One region of the Vibrio crassostreae genome, then DNA from elsewhere that is predicted to be linked to it. Evidence: predicted binding sites of a transcription regulator. Region 1 holds the regulator's gene; each other region holds the start of a gene.

Evidence for each region. Region 1 encodes CRP, which controls carbon source genes, mostly activating them, when cyclic AMP is high. Its sites were predicted from a motif close to TGTGANNNNNNTCACA; they were not measured.
Region 2: mlc (sugar metabolism global transcriptional regulator Mlc) is a predicted target of CRP. The motif match lies at 1,369-1,384, and genes of this name have one in related genera.
Region 3: udp (uridine phosphorylase) is a predicted target of CRP. The motif match lies at 1,456-1,471, and genes of this name have one in related genera.

Annotation. Positions count from the first base shown of each region.
Region 1 covers NZ_AP025476.1:3,157,490-3,162,193, reverse strand. The annotation lists gene astD (succinylglutamate-semialdehyde dehydrogenase) at 1-508, shown strand, start outside; gene OC193_RS14275 (DUF1338 domain-containing protein) at 722-1,513, shown strand; gene crp (cAMP-activated global transcriptional regulator CRP) at 1,696-2,328, opposite strand; gene OC193_RS14265 (phosphoribulokinase) at 2,568-3,437, opposite strand; gene OC193_RS14260 (YheU family protein) at 3,515-3,727, opposite strand; gene OC193_RS14255 (hydrolase) at 3,835-4,704, opposite strand, start outside.
Region 2 covers NZ_AP025476.1:2,390,021-2,394,724, reverse strand. The annotation lists gene pyk (pyruvate kinase) at 1-1,140, opposite strand, end outside; gene mlc (sugar metabolism global transcriptional regulator Mlc) at 1,460-2,677, shown strand; gene OC193_RS10590 (chemotaxis protein CheV) at 2,845-3,786, shown strand; gene OC193_RS10585 (error-prone DNA polymerase) at 4,106-4,704, opposite strand, start outside.
Region 3 covers NZ_AP025476.1:1,163,112-1,167,815, forward strand. The annotation lists gene OC193_RS05435 (zinc/cadmium/mercury/lead-transporting ATPase) at 1-1,258, shown strand, start outside; gene udp (uridine phosphorylase) at 1,572-2,330, shown strand; gene OC193_RS05445 (DUF1887 family protein) at 2,528-3,694, opposite strand; gene OC193_RS05450 (methyl-accepting chemotaxis protein) at 3,892-4,704, opposite strand, start outside.

The sequences.
Region 1 (4,704 bases):
TTTCATGGGCCCTCAGATCTCTGAAGCTGCAGCTAAATTTATTCTAGACGCGCAAGCTAATCTGCAATCGTTAGGTGGTGTCAGCCTAGTAGAAGCAAAAGCGGGTCAAGCGGCGTTTGTTTCTCCGGGCATTATCGATGCAACCAATATTGCTGACCTGCCAGATGAAGAGTACTTCGGTCCATTGCTGCAAGTGGTTCGTTACCAATCGCTAGAGCAAGCGGTCGAGTTAGCTAACGACACACGCTTTGGTTTGTCTGCAGGCCTTGTATCAACAGACGATTCTGAATGGGAATACTTCGTTGACCATATCCGTGCGGGTATTGTTAACCGTAACCGTCAGCTAACAGGCGCAAGTGGTGATGCACCGTTTGGTGGTCCGGGTGCTTCAGGCAACCTACGTCCAAGTGCTTACTACGCAGCTGACTACTGTGCTTACCCTATGGCTTCAATGGAAGGTGGCGAAACTCAACTACCAGCATCGTTTAGCCCAGGTATTGAGCTTTAATTTAGGCTAATGAGTCTTAGGCTCATTGGTTAAGCTTGAAATAGGGAAGTGGTGTTATCGCTTCCCTTTTCCATCCCGTCCGACACCTAGATTGGGCGGTAGATAATAATAGAACAAGTATGTCACAGGCTGATGGCTGCTGACTCTGTGTCTCAGCCTCTCCCTTTCTAATCCAAATTACTAGCTTGCTAGAACCTCTGACAAGGAGTCACCATGACGCCCGATCTACTCTTTAAATCACTATGGGACGATTACATTCACAGGCTGTGTCCATCGGCTGAGAAAGTGCATCACTTGCTGAAAGAAGATGAAGCGCTGATCAACGACCATATTGCACTGCGTACTTTTAATGTTGCCCCTCTCGGTATTGAAACACTAGCTAAGCCTTTCCTGGAACTGGGTTACAAGGCGTGTGGCGACTACCTGTTTGAGAGCAAGAAGCTAGTGGCTAAACACTACGAGCACCCAGACCCGAAGCAGCCAAAAGTGTTCATTAGTGAATTGAAGGTCGAAGAGTGTTCTAGTGAATTACAACAGATCGTTGCTAAGTTAGTTGAGCAGGTTGATGCAAGCAAGCTTCAAGGTCATGAGTTCTTGTTTGGTGGTCGCCAATGGGATTTGAGTTTCGCTGATTTCCAAGTACTAGCTAAAGAGAGCGAATACGCATCTTGGCTAGCGGCTCATGGATATGGTGCAAACCACTTTACGGTAAGTGTGAACCAGCTGAATAACTTTGATGAAGTGCAGGCGGTGAATGACTACCTGAGCGAGTCTGGCTTTACTATCAACGCATCTGGCGGTGAGGTTAAAGGCTCTCCAGAGGTCTTATTAGAGCAATCATCAACAATGGCAGACAAAGTCCCAGTTTCATTTGTTGAAGGCAATGAGATGATTCCAGGCGGCTTCTATGAGTTCGCTAAGCGTTATGCGATGGTCAACGGTGAGCTTTACACAGGTTTTGTGGCCGCATCGGCGGATAAGATCTTTGAGAGCACCAACGGTTAATAAAAGGTACGAGAACGGACTTATCCTAGATATGCGAGTACGCTTCGCTTCTAGGAAGTTTACAAATAGGATTCTGTGAGTTCTTCTCGTTTCTCGTATCTGTTCTATAGATCTTTAGAAAACAAAAAAGCCACCAAATTTGCATTTGGTGGCTTTCAAATTTTTGGCTCAGTTAATCGAGATTAACGAGTGCCGTATACCACGATAGTTTTACCGTGTGCAGAAATTAGGTTCTGCTCTTCTAGCATCTTCAAGATACGACCAACTGTCTCACGAGAACAACCAACGATCTGGCCAATCTCTTGACGAGTGATCTTGATTTGCATGCCGTCAGGGTGAGTCATTGCATCTGGCTGTTTCGCTAGGTTTAGTAGCGTTTGAGCGATACGACCTGTTACGTCAAGGAACGCTAAGTCACCAACCTTTTGGCTAGTTACTTGTAGACGGTTTGCCATTTGCGCTGAAAGACGCATTAGGATATCTGGGTTCACTTGGATAAGTTGACGGAATTTCTTGAAAGAAATTTCAGCTACTTCACAAGGAGATTTAGCACGAACCCAAGCAGTACGCTCTTGGTCTTCTTCGAACAAGCCAAGCTCACCGATGAAGTCGCCTTGGTTTAGGTAAGAAAGAATCATTTCCTTACCTTCTTCGTCTTTGATAAGAACTGCCACAGAACCTTTAACGATGTAGTACAAGGTTTCTGCCTTTTCACCAGCATGAATCAAAGTACTTTTTGAAGGGTACTTATGAATATGACAGTGTGAAAGGAACCACTCTAATGTTGGATCGGTTTGAGGTTTACCTAGAACCATAATATCTCACTTCCTCTGCAGGGTATGCTTGCCGCTTTCCGTATTTTAGCTAAGCCTGGATTGACTTGTAGGATAAGAGCACTCGTTGAGCGCTGCAAGCTATCTTGTGTTTCGTTTAAGAATAGTATCCTTTTTCAGGTACTATTTCTTGATTTTAATCGTGACCAAGCTACGATTTTTTACGCAAAATTGTGCACATGATCACGGTATGAAAAGTAATCAACCAGAATGTCGTTTTGTTAACCTATTTTTCCGGTTTCGATAAGTTGTTGCAGGATTGGCCTCACAATGAGCTCCATAGCAAAACTCATCTTGCCGCCTGGTACCACTAGTGTGTTATGACGAGACATAAACGAGCCATCAATCATAGCCAGAAGGTAGGGGAAATCGACGTTTTTGATGCCACGCAAACGTATAACTACGAAGCTTTCGTCTAAACTTGGAATTCCTTTGGCGTTAAGTGGGTTCGATGTATCTACGGTTGGAACACGCTGAAAGTTTATGTGAGTGCGCGAAAATTGCGGGGTAATGTAGTTGAGGTAATCATCCATTGAACGAACAATGGAGTCCATTACCGCTTCGCGTGAGTGACCACGATCGCGAGTGTCACGAACGAATTTTTGAATCCACTCTAGGTTTACGATGGGCACCATGCCGATCAGCAAATCGACGTGTTGAGAAACGTTAATGTCGCCATCAACCACACCGCCGTGCAAGCCTTCGTAAAACATCACATCGGAATTTTCCGGGATCTCTTGCCATGGCGTGAAGGTGCCCGGCATTTGATTGTAAGGCACGGCTTCATCAAAGGTGTGCAGGTAGCTTCTTACTTTACCTGTACCTTCGTTACCGTATTTACGGAAGAACTCTTCTAGCGCACCAAAGTCGTTGGCTTGAGGACCAAAGTAGCTGATGTGCTTACCTTGCTCGCGCGCTTTACGGATCTCGACATCCATCTCTGGACGTGTGAAGCGATGGAAACTATCCCCTTCAACCCAAGCTGCCTTCACGTCCATCATATTGAACATTTTGCGGAAGGCTTCTGAGGTAGTGGTGGTGCCGGCTCCAGATGAACCCGTCACCGCAATAATTGGATGTTTAGCGGACATGACAACCCTTGTCTTTTGAGTAACTTACTTGTTAGCAATCGTTTACCACTATAACACGGCTCCTTTATGAGCGCAGCTTAGAAGCGTTTTGTGACTTGAATATCAACGGTTTCATGGAGTTCAGAAAACACGATGCTGACTTCTCCTGAAGCTAATTGATGTTTCACTTGGTCAATCTTGTTTTGCAGTGAAACCTCTACGTCGCCGTAGTCTGTGCCTTCACGCAGCACGAACTCTTTGATGAGGTTTTCCAGTGTCTCTGGTGCAATGTCTTGCCATGGGATGATCATAAATACTTCTCTCTTTTATGTTCATGGATATGTTCATAGATATGTTTATTGATGTAGAAATATGTGTGCTTAGTAATGTTTTGCTTCTATTTACTAAGGCTCGGTCATTATGCCGAATCTTGGATACTTTCATAGTAGGCAGGCAAGGCTTCTTCTAACCAAAATCTTGGCTTGAGTGTGCTGCCAGTAATAAACCCAACATGTCCGCCTTTTTGGAACAGTCGATAATCGATGTTATCGGGTAGAACGAACTTTGGGATCACATCATCGGTCATGAAAGGGTCGTCTTTGGCATGAATGATCTGCGTCGGCAGTTTAATCTTGTTGAGCTTAGGCAGCGCAGAACATTGCGCATAATAATCTTGGGCATTTTTGAAGCCGTGCAGCGGTGCAGTGATTCGTTCATCAAACTCATACAGTTTGGTGATGTTCTTGATGGCTTCAGCTGTGATGCCAAGTTTTTCCTGTAGCAGGTTAACTTTTTTTAGCGCATTCGATTTTAGAGAGTTGAGCAGGTACTTCTTATAAAGCTTGGAGAAACCGCGCTCAATGCGACTAGAGCAACACGCTAAGTCAAATGGAGCAGATACGATTGTCGCCGCCGACAGCAATGGGTCGTCTGCGTACTCAGCTAAATAGTTCGCCAGCATGTTTCCACCTAAAGATATGCCAACCGCAACCTTAGGGTTATTCGGAAACTGCGCGTGTAGGTGTCTTAGGAAAAAGCGCGCATCTTCGACCTCACCTGAATGGTAAGCGCGAGCCAGGCGATTGGGTTTTCCGCTGCAGCCTCTGAAGTGCATCATTACCGATAACCAACCATCTTTAGCAAATGCATTCATCAGTCCGTTGGCGTAAGGGCTCTCAAAGCTACCTTCTAAACCATGGAATAGAACGAATATCGGCTTGTTACTTCGATCATCATTGCTTGGGTTGTCACCGTCGGGGGATTCGCTCCAAGCAAGATCAAGAAAGTC
Region 2 (4,704 bases), 770 kb from region 1:
TTTAATGCCTTCCATATGGTTTGCCGAATAGATGGTTGCCATAGAAACGGTTTCTTCAGCGGTAACAAAGGTGCGGTCAATACGGTAATTCGATTGGTTAACCCCCGCCATCTTCTCAGCTCCAATACACACTTCTGCCATGGATTTTACGGTTTCGACTGGGTAATCACCTGCAGCGGTCTCACCTGAAAGCATCACTGCGTCGGTGCCATCCAGTACGGCATTAGCAACGTCCATCACTTCGGCACGGGTTGGCATTGGCGCAGAGATCATCGATTCCATCATCTGAGTTGCGGTGATCACTGTTCGATTAAGCGCTCTGGCACGGCGTATAAGCTGTTTTTGTACACCGACCAACTCAGGGTCACCAATTTCCACTCCGAGGTCACCACGAGCCACCATGACCACATCTGAGGCCATTATGATGTCATCCATGTTCTCAACAGTGGCGACTGTCTCTGCTCGCTCCACTTTTGCGACGAGGTGAGCTTCTAAGCCGGCTTCTCGTGCAAGTTGACGAGCGTAGTGCATGTCTTCACCATTACGTGGGAAAGATACGGCTAGGTAATCCACTTTGATTTGTGCGGCGGTGACGATGTCGCGCTTGTCTTTCTCTGTTAGCGCTTCTGCGGAAAGGCCCCCGCCTTTTTTGTTGATGCCTTTGTTATTTGAGAGTGGGCCGCCAATGATGACTTCGGTGTGAACACGGCAACCTTCGACCTTGGTTACTTTGAGTTGAACACGACCATCGTCAAGCAACAAGATATCGCCGGCGGATACGTCGTTAGGCAGTTCTTTGTAATCAAGGCCAACGGCTTCTTGATTGCCTTCGCCTAAACCTAGGCTGCTATCGAGAGTGAACAGGTCGCCTACGGCAAGTTGGATTTTGCCATCTTTGAATGTCGACACACGAATCTTGGGACCTTGTAAGTCTCCGAGAATGGCGATTTGAGTGCCGTGTCTTTTTGCTATTGCTCTGACTTTTTCTGCGCGTTGTATATGGTCGTCGCTGGTGCCGTGAGAGAAGTTCATACGGACGATATTGGCACCTGCTTTGATAATTTCTTCAAGCACGTTACCTTTATCTGTTGAAGGGCCAAGCGTTGTGACGATTTTCGTTTTTCTTAATTCGGCTGTCATGAATACTCCTAGAGTGAGACCAAGTAATCTTTTACAAGACTGAATTAAGTATATGCATTAATTGATAATTTATTGGGAGCTAGGAAGATATTTCTGTATTTACTGATATTTATTGTATTTAGCACTCAAGCGCGATGTTTTTTTATGAAAATTAAGTCTCGATTTATCGATGTGGGTGTTAATTTTCCTCGAACAATTTGACTCGATACACAAAGATTCATGTATATACGTGATACTGGTCACGGCGATATACCAAGTGACTTCACAATTACTTCGCAAAGTAAAAAAATTACCTTGTTGATGATTTCTGGAGCGTAAAATGTACATGGCTCAACCGGGCCATATTGATCATATCAAACAGGTCAATGCTGGTCGTGTATATAAACTAATTGACCTTAAAGGTCCTATTTCTCGTATCGATCTGTCCAAGCAAAGTGAGTTGGCTCCGGCGAGTATTACTAAAATTACCCGTGAACTCATTGAAGCTCACCTTATTCACGAGACCACGGTTCAAGAAGCCACGACTCGTGGACGTCCTGCTGTCGGTCTACAAACCAATAACGAAGGTTGGCAATTTTTGTCGATGCGTCTTGGTCGCGGATACTTGACGATCGCGCTCCATGAATTGGGCGGCGACGTGCTTATCGATACCAAAATTGATATTCACGAACGTGATCAAGATGATGTGCTGGCGCGTCTTCTTCATGAAATCGATGAGTTCTTCCAAACCTATGCTGAGCAACTCGACAGGGTGACGAGTATCGCTATCACACTGCCAGGCCTTGTGAATTCAGAGCAGGGTATTGTGTTGCAAATGCCGCACTACAACGTTGAAAACTTAGCGTTAGGGCCGGAGATCTACAAAGAAACCGGTCTGCCAGTTTTTATTGCCAATGATACCCGAGCATGGGCATTAGCAGAGAAGCTGTTTGGTAACTCACAAGATAACGACAACTCTGTTCTTATCTCGATTCACCACGGTTTAGGTGCCGGGATCATTCTCGATGGTCGCGTTCTGCAAGGTCGCCACGGTAACATCGGTGAGTTGGGGCATATCCAGATCGATAAAGAAGGCAAGCTTTGCCACTGTGGTAATCGAGGCTGTTTAGAAACGGTCGCGAGTTCTCAGGCGATCCGTGAGCAAGTCAAAGAGCGACTGGCAAATGGTGAAGAATCAACGCTAACTGTGTTTGAAGACGTCACTATTGAACAGATCTGCGCTGCCGCTGCTGATGGTGACCCATTGGCTGTCGAAGTGATTGAGCAGTTAGGCCGTTACTTAGGCTCTGCGATTGCGATTGTGATTAACCTATTCAACCCAGAGAAAATCTTGGTGGGGGGTGTTATCAATCAGGCGAAGAGCGTGTTATACCCAGCGATTCAAAAGTGCATCGAAGAGCAGAGCCTATCGGTTTACCATAAAGACTTAGAGCTGGTGGAATCTCGTTTTTATAAGCAGGCAACCATGCCAGGTGCTGCTCTCATCAAGCAGGCTTTATATGATGGTCAACTGCTAATGAAAGTGATTGAAGGCTAACTCTTTTTCTCTTCTTTAAGCCTTACCCCGAACCTTTCCATGTACTTAAGCTTTGTATAACATCATTTGTTGTACTTAGTTTAAGCATTCTGTGCATTAGCGCTTTGCTTTAACCTATTGAAGTAGGCTATTGTAGCCACAGTTATTATTTGTCACTAAGGTGTTGTATGTCTGGCGTTTTAAATTCGGTTGATCAGAGAACCAAGCTAGTCGGTGAAAACCGTCTGGAACTCTTATTATTCAGCTTAAATAGTCGTCAACTATTTGCGATTAACGTATTTAAAGTGAAAGAAGTCCTAAAAGTGCCAGTACTCACTCGCTTACCGGGCTCTCACCATCATATTACGGGTGTTGCTTCTCTACGTGGTGAATCGGTACCTGTGATTGATCTGCGAAGTGCGATTGGCTTTCCGCCATCTCGTGCGGAATCTCAAGAGAGTAACCTGATCATTACTGAATACAACCGAACCGTACAAGGTTTCTTGGTTGGGCAAGTTCGTAATATCGTCAATACGACATGGACAGAAATCCAGCCGCCGCCAAAGACAACAGGCCGCGCAAACTACCTAACCGCTATCACGCATATTCAAGAAGAAGAGCAGCACAAGATCGTCGAGATCATCGATGTGGAGAAAGTGTTGGCTGAGATCATTGATTACGATGTATCGATCTCTGAAGGTGTGTTAGATCAGCAGTTAGCTCAGGAAATGATAGGACGTAACGTGCTTATCGTTGATGACTCTTCAACAGCGCGTAATCAAATCAAAGGCACCTTGTCGCAGCTTGGGTTGAATATTATTGAGTGTTGTGATGGCTTAGAAGCACTGACCTTACTTAAGAGTTGGTGTGATGAAGGCAAAGACATCAATCAAGAAATATTGTTGATGATCACCGATGCTGAAATGCCTGAAATGGATGGCTACAAACTGACTCACGAAGTACGTACTGATCCTAGAATGCATGACCTATTCATTACGCTAAATACCTCATTAAGTGGAAGTTTTAATGAGGCGATGGTGGAGAAAGTCGGGTGTAATCGCTTTATTTCTAAGTTCCAACCAGATTTACTGGTTGAGGTAACTCAAGAGCGTATGCGTCAGATCCTGTAATTTATACCGACATGCAGTTTGTTTTGAGTGACCTTATAGAAAACGTTTGCTATTATTGATGCGGCATATTTCTCGTAACAAAATATGCTCAATTACTCACGTAACTTTTCACACACAATCTAAGGTAGTTCCTTTTAATGATATGGTTAACGTCTAAAGTCGTTATGACTTTGAGCTTATTACTATATAGGGAATTTAAGAAAAGACGTACGGAAGCTGACGTTGAGGTGTAACTCAACAATTTGAAATGAAGGGAAGCAGATGCTTCCCTTTTTCGTTTCTAGCGTTTCTAGCGTTTCTGGTAGGGCGATTTGAATCGTTAATGAAAATCTCGTGATTTGGTTTTCAAACCAACAATTTCATCGGTAATATCGATAAGTTTCCCCGCGATAACATGCACGACCTCTCCTTCTTTTTCTAATATCCCTTGTACTTTTAACGCCTTGGCTGTGAGGTAGGCTTGCTGTTGAGCGCGCGCGGTTGCTCCCCATACCACGACATTAATATTACCAGTGCTATCTTCTAGTGTGACAAAGGTGACACCTGCCGCGGTTCCGGGAGATTGTTTTCCTGTGACTAATCCGACAACGGTGACCATCGATTTGTGTCTTTGTTGTATTAAATCTTTCATGTGTGTGAATCGACCTAATCGTCCCGCTTCTTCGAGCAAAGTGATTGGATGCTTGTTCAATGAAACTCCGACACTGGTGAAGTCTTCGAGTAGATCTTGCATTTCGTTGGGCTTGTGCAGTGTGTGTTCGCCATGCTCATCCTCAGTATCGTCATAGACCTGGCTAAACAGAGGTAGATCAGACGCGGAATCCATTATCGCCCAGCGAGTTTGGAAGCGGTCTCCAGAGACGTTATGTAGCGCATTGGCCGATGCCAGTAGCTCGATATCTTTCTTATTCATCGATA
Region 3 (4,704 bases), 1.5 Mb from region 1:
CTTGATTGAAGAAGCAGAGTCTCGTAAAGCACCGCTGGAACGTTTCCTTGATAAGTTCAGTCGTTGGTACACGCCATTGATGATGGTGGTGGCTTTGCTCGTTATTATCACGCCACCACTGTTGTTCGCTCAACCTTGGGAAACATGGGTATACCGTGGCCTAGCGTTATTATTGATTGCTTGTCCGTGTGCGTTAGTTATCTCGACGCCAGCAGCGATTACTTCTGGTTTAGCGGCAGCAGCGAAACGTGGTGCACTAATTAAAGGCGGTGCAGCACTGGAGCAGCTTGGTAAAATCCAAACTATCGCCTTCGATAAGACGGGCACACTGACCGAAGGTAAGCCTCAGGTTACGGATATTCAGCCTCTTTCGGGTTGGCAACAAGATGCGATGCTGCGTGTGGTTGGTGCAATTGAAGTTGGCTCTACTCACCCATTGGCGCAATCACTTGTCGCTAAAGTAAAAGATCTGAATATTGAGATTCCTGAATCACACAACAAGATCGCACTTATCGGTAGTGGTGTTGAAGGTGATGTTGATGGCGTTAAGTATCAGGTTCTGTCACCGTCTAAAATAGCGTTCGATCTTGGTGCCGATGTGGTTTCTCAGGTAGAAGCATTGGAAGGCGAGGGCAAGACGGTTGTGGTTGCTCTTGAGCTTAAAGATCAAGAAGAATCAACAGAGCAAAATACGACAGTGATTGGTCTGATTGCTTGGCAAGATACGTTACGCAGTGACGCTAAGCTTGCGATTGAACGACTCAATGATTTGGGTATTCAATCTATCATGCTGACTGGCGATAACCCGCGCAGTGCGGCTGCGATCAGCAGTAAGATTGGTATGCAATACAAGGCGAGCCTACTTCCAAGCGACAAGGTATCTTACGTTGAGGAGTTATCTCAACAGTCGCACGTTGCAATGGTTGGTGATGGCATCAATGATGCGCCAGCAATGAAAACGGCGAATGTCGGCATCGCAATGGGCGGAGGGACTGATGTTGCCTTGGAAACGGCGGATTCAGCACTAACTCATAACCGCTTAACAGAATTGCCAGCGATGATTGAGCTATCGCAAGCAACTATGAACAACATCCGTCAAAATGTTGCGCTAGCGCTCGGTTTGAAAGGTGTATTCTTGGTGACGAGCTTATTAGGTATTACTGGCTTATGGGTTGCAGTGTTAGCGGATAGTGGTGCGACAGCTTTGGTGACATTAAATGCTCTACGTCTGCTTCGATTCAAGTCTAAGGCGGATTAAGTTCAGATCTCTGACATAGATTATGTCTCATTCAAAGCGACGAATATAGAAAGCGTCTAATCTAAAAAGCGCCTTTAGCGGTAATACGTTAAAGGCGCTTTTTGTCTCATTAGTATGCAACATAGGTATACGGATTGCTTATTTTTGTGATGCCAATCGGTTTTTTGTGAAACTTGAATTCTTGTTGCGATCATTCGTGTGACATGTATCACTTCATTTTGTAATAAGCTTGGTTAGAGTGTGTTCGTACCCCACGAATTTATTATGAGCTTAAATAAGGGTAAAAAGCCCAATAAGCCAAAAGGAGCGAACTATGTCTCAAGCTGTTTTCCACTTAGGTGTTACTGAAGCAGATCTTAACGGTGCTACTCTGGCGATCATCCCTGGTGATCCTGCTCGTGTGCAAAAAATTGCGGAAGAGATGGAGAATCCAGTATTCCTTGCTAGTCACCGTGAATACACGCTTTACCGCGCAGAGCTAGACGGCAAGCCAGTTGTTGTATGTTCAACAGGTATCGGTGGCCCATCTACTTCTATCGCTGTAGAAGAGCTTGCTCAACTTGGTGTTCGTACTTTCCTACGTGTTGGTACTACTGGTGCTATCCAACCTCACGTAAACGTGGGTGACATGATTGTTTCTACAGGTTCTGTTCGCCTAGACGGCGCTAGCCTGCACTTTGCTCCAATGGAATTCCCAGCAGTTGCTGACTTCGAAGTGGCAACAGCGATGAAAGCAGCGGTTGAAGAATCAGGCGCAGCAGTTCACATGGGCGTAACGGCTTCAAGTGACACTTTCTACCCAGGTCAAGAGCGTTACGATACGTTCTCTGGTCGTGTTGTTAAGCGTTTCCAAGGTTCTATGCAAGAATGGCAAGACATGGGCGTTCTAAACTTCGAGATGGAATCTGCAACGCTGCTAACTATGTGTGCAAGTTCTGGTCTGAAAGCAGGTTGTGTTGCTGGTGTAATCATCAACCGTACTCAAAAAGAGACGCCTGATCACGACACACTAAAAGTAACAGAAGCGCGTTCAATCAAAGTAGTTGTAGAAGCTGCTCGTAAAATGCTTTAAGTTGCAAAAAAGATTTAAGTCTTAAACTGACTGCAAATTTTGAAAATGGCCGTATCGAATGATGTGGCCATTTTTTATGTGGCAGAGAAAGTAGACAAGAAAAAGTATCAGATACAAAAAAGGCGAGTGACTTAATCGTCATTCACCTTTTTAACAATCTGCTTAAGAGCATTTAGCTCTCATGAGTTTATTTGTTTTTAGTACTCTAGATCTTCACTACCACCCGCAGCCGTAAACCATGCCGTTAGGTGTGTTTTAAGATCTTTCAATTCGTCAGGGCCAATCAATGCAAGGCCAAGATCTTCTGCTCGTGTGATGTCGTTATGGCGAAGAGGGCGGAAGCTCACTAACATTGCACGTGCTTGTAGGCCACCCAATAGGTCTCTAAGCGATTCCAGTTTGTACAAGGTGTCATCACCATCGTCACGCATACCTTTGGTCTTACATTCGATGATGTGCAGCTTATTGTTCACCACTGAGGCAACATCAAGCTCGTTACGAACTTCTCGTTCACCCAGTTGACGGTATACCTGAACATTCAAAGAACGATCTTGAATGGTCGGCATGTCATCTTGGATTTGTTTCACTGTGCTGTGAACCAGAGTCTCCAGCCATTCACCGTTTGAGAAGCGGCGTGCGTCTTCATTAGCAAAAGTTAAAATACCATTGTCGTAAGTCGCAATCTTCGCTTCAACTAAATCGCTCAACAGCATGTTCAGTTCACGGTAACCTTGTTGCTTCTCAGAGAGACCAACATCAAGCTTCTGTTCTTTACGGCAGGTCGTTGCAAGGTAGTTTAATGTCGCAAGGCCTGGGCCCAATTCTAGCGCGTTACTTGCCCAACGTTCACCCAGTTCATAAAGTTTCTGATCAAGTTGCGGAGATAGCTGAACATCGCTGAACTCGCCACGAGCCCCAAATACCGTTAGGTAGTCGTCGATAGTAATGCGGTCTTGAACTTGTGCGTCTTCTTTTCCGTTCGGGTACAACCAGCACAGCTTGTCACTGTTTGGTTCAACCACGAAGATTGGCCAGTGGTAAGTACGGAATACTTCGTACACCGAAAGTAGGCGGTGACGCAGGCCACAACTCGCGTTGAGCTTCACTTCTTGACCGCGAGCTTTGAGGTCTTCGGCAAGAGTTTGGATAGATTCTTTGATTACAGATGTGTTTACGATGGTCGGAATTTCGAAAAACTCACTGGTAATGTCGCGCTTCTGTAAAACGCTGTCTAAACGTTTGTACATACTGACTTGATTCTTGTCGCCGATAAACACGATGTGAGTGCTGACCGTTCGGTTATCAAGTAAAGGGGTGAGCAAGCGAATAGGGTCTTGATCGATAATGCCAACATGAACAGCCATATAAATTCCTTAATAGCGGCTCGCTCATAAAGGTGAAAGAAAAAACGGGAAGCAGCAAGCCTTAATAATCATATAATGACAAAGCTCATAAAAAACAAGGGCAACCCTTGATAAAAGTTGCCCTAGCTCAATTAGTTACCACTATTGGGTATGAAGTCTCAACAATCTCACTAAATATCTATCGATTCTTCATTTATCTATAGTTTGAATTGATGTACTAAATCACCTTGCTGATTTGCCAGAATCGTTAGGTTTTGGCTGGCTTCTGCAATTGATGACATCGCTTGGTAACTCTTATCTGCGATGTGGTTGATGTCTTCGATATTACGCGCGATATCGCCAGACGTTTCACTCTGCTCTGCGGCTGCTTGAGAGATATGTGTGCTCATGTGGCTAATCTCTAGAATCAAGGCTTGGATCTCTTCCATCGCACTGTTTGCACTTGAAGCTTGTTGGACTGACATATCCATGTCGCTCATACAACTTTCAATCACGTTACTTGCTGTTTTCGAGCTTGATTGCAGGTTGCTGATCATGGTTTCGATTTCTGACGTTGATTGAGTGGTCTTTTGCGCTAGCACTCGTACTTCATCGGCAACAACTGCAAAACCACGACCTTGTTCGCCAGCACGCGCTGCTTCGATTGCCGCATTAAGTGCAAGTAGGTTGGTCTGTTCAGCAATGCCACGAATAACGTCAAGGATTGAACCAATCTGACTACTCATTTGTTGTAGCTCGCCCACAGCACCCACAGACTCAGTAAGGCGAACCTCAAGCTGATTGATAGTGCTAATGTTGGTGTTCATGATCTGACGACCAGACTCAGAAGCCGATTCTACTTGTTGAACCATGGTGAGTGAGCTTTGCGCGCTGTTTGCCACTTCTTGTACAGAATGAGACATCTCTGTCATTGCGGTCGCGACAGTTGCCGTTTGTTCACGTTGACTGTTCAGCTGAGCTTGCGTTTCAGAAGAAGTCTTTTGGTTTACGCTTGCTGTCTTGGTTAAGTC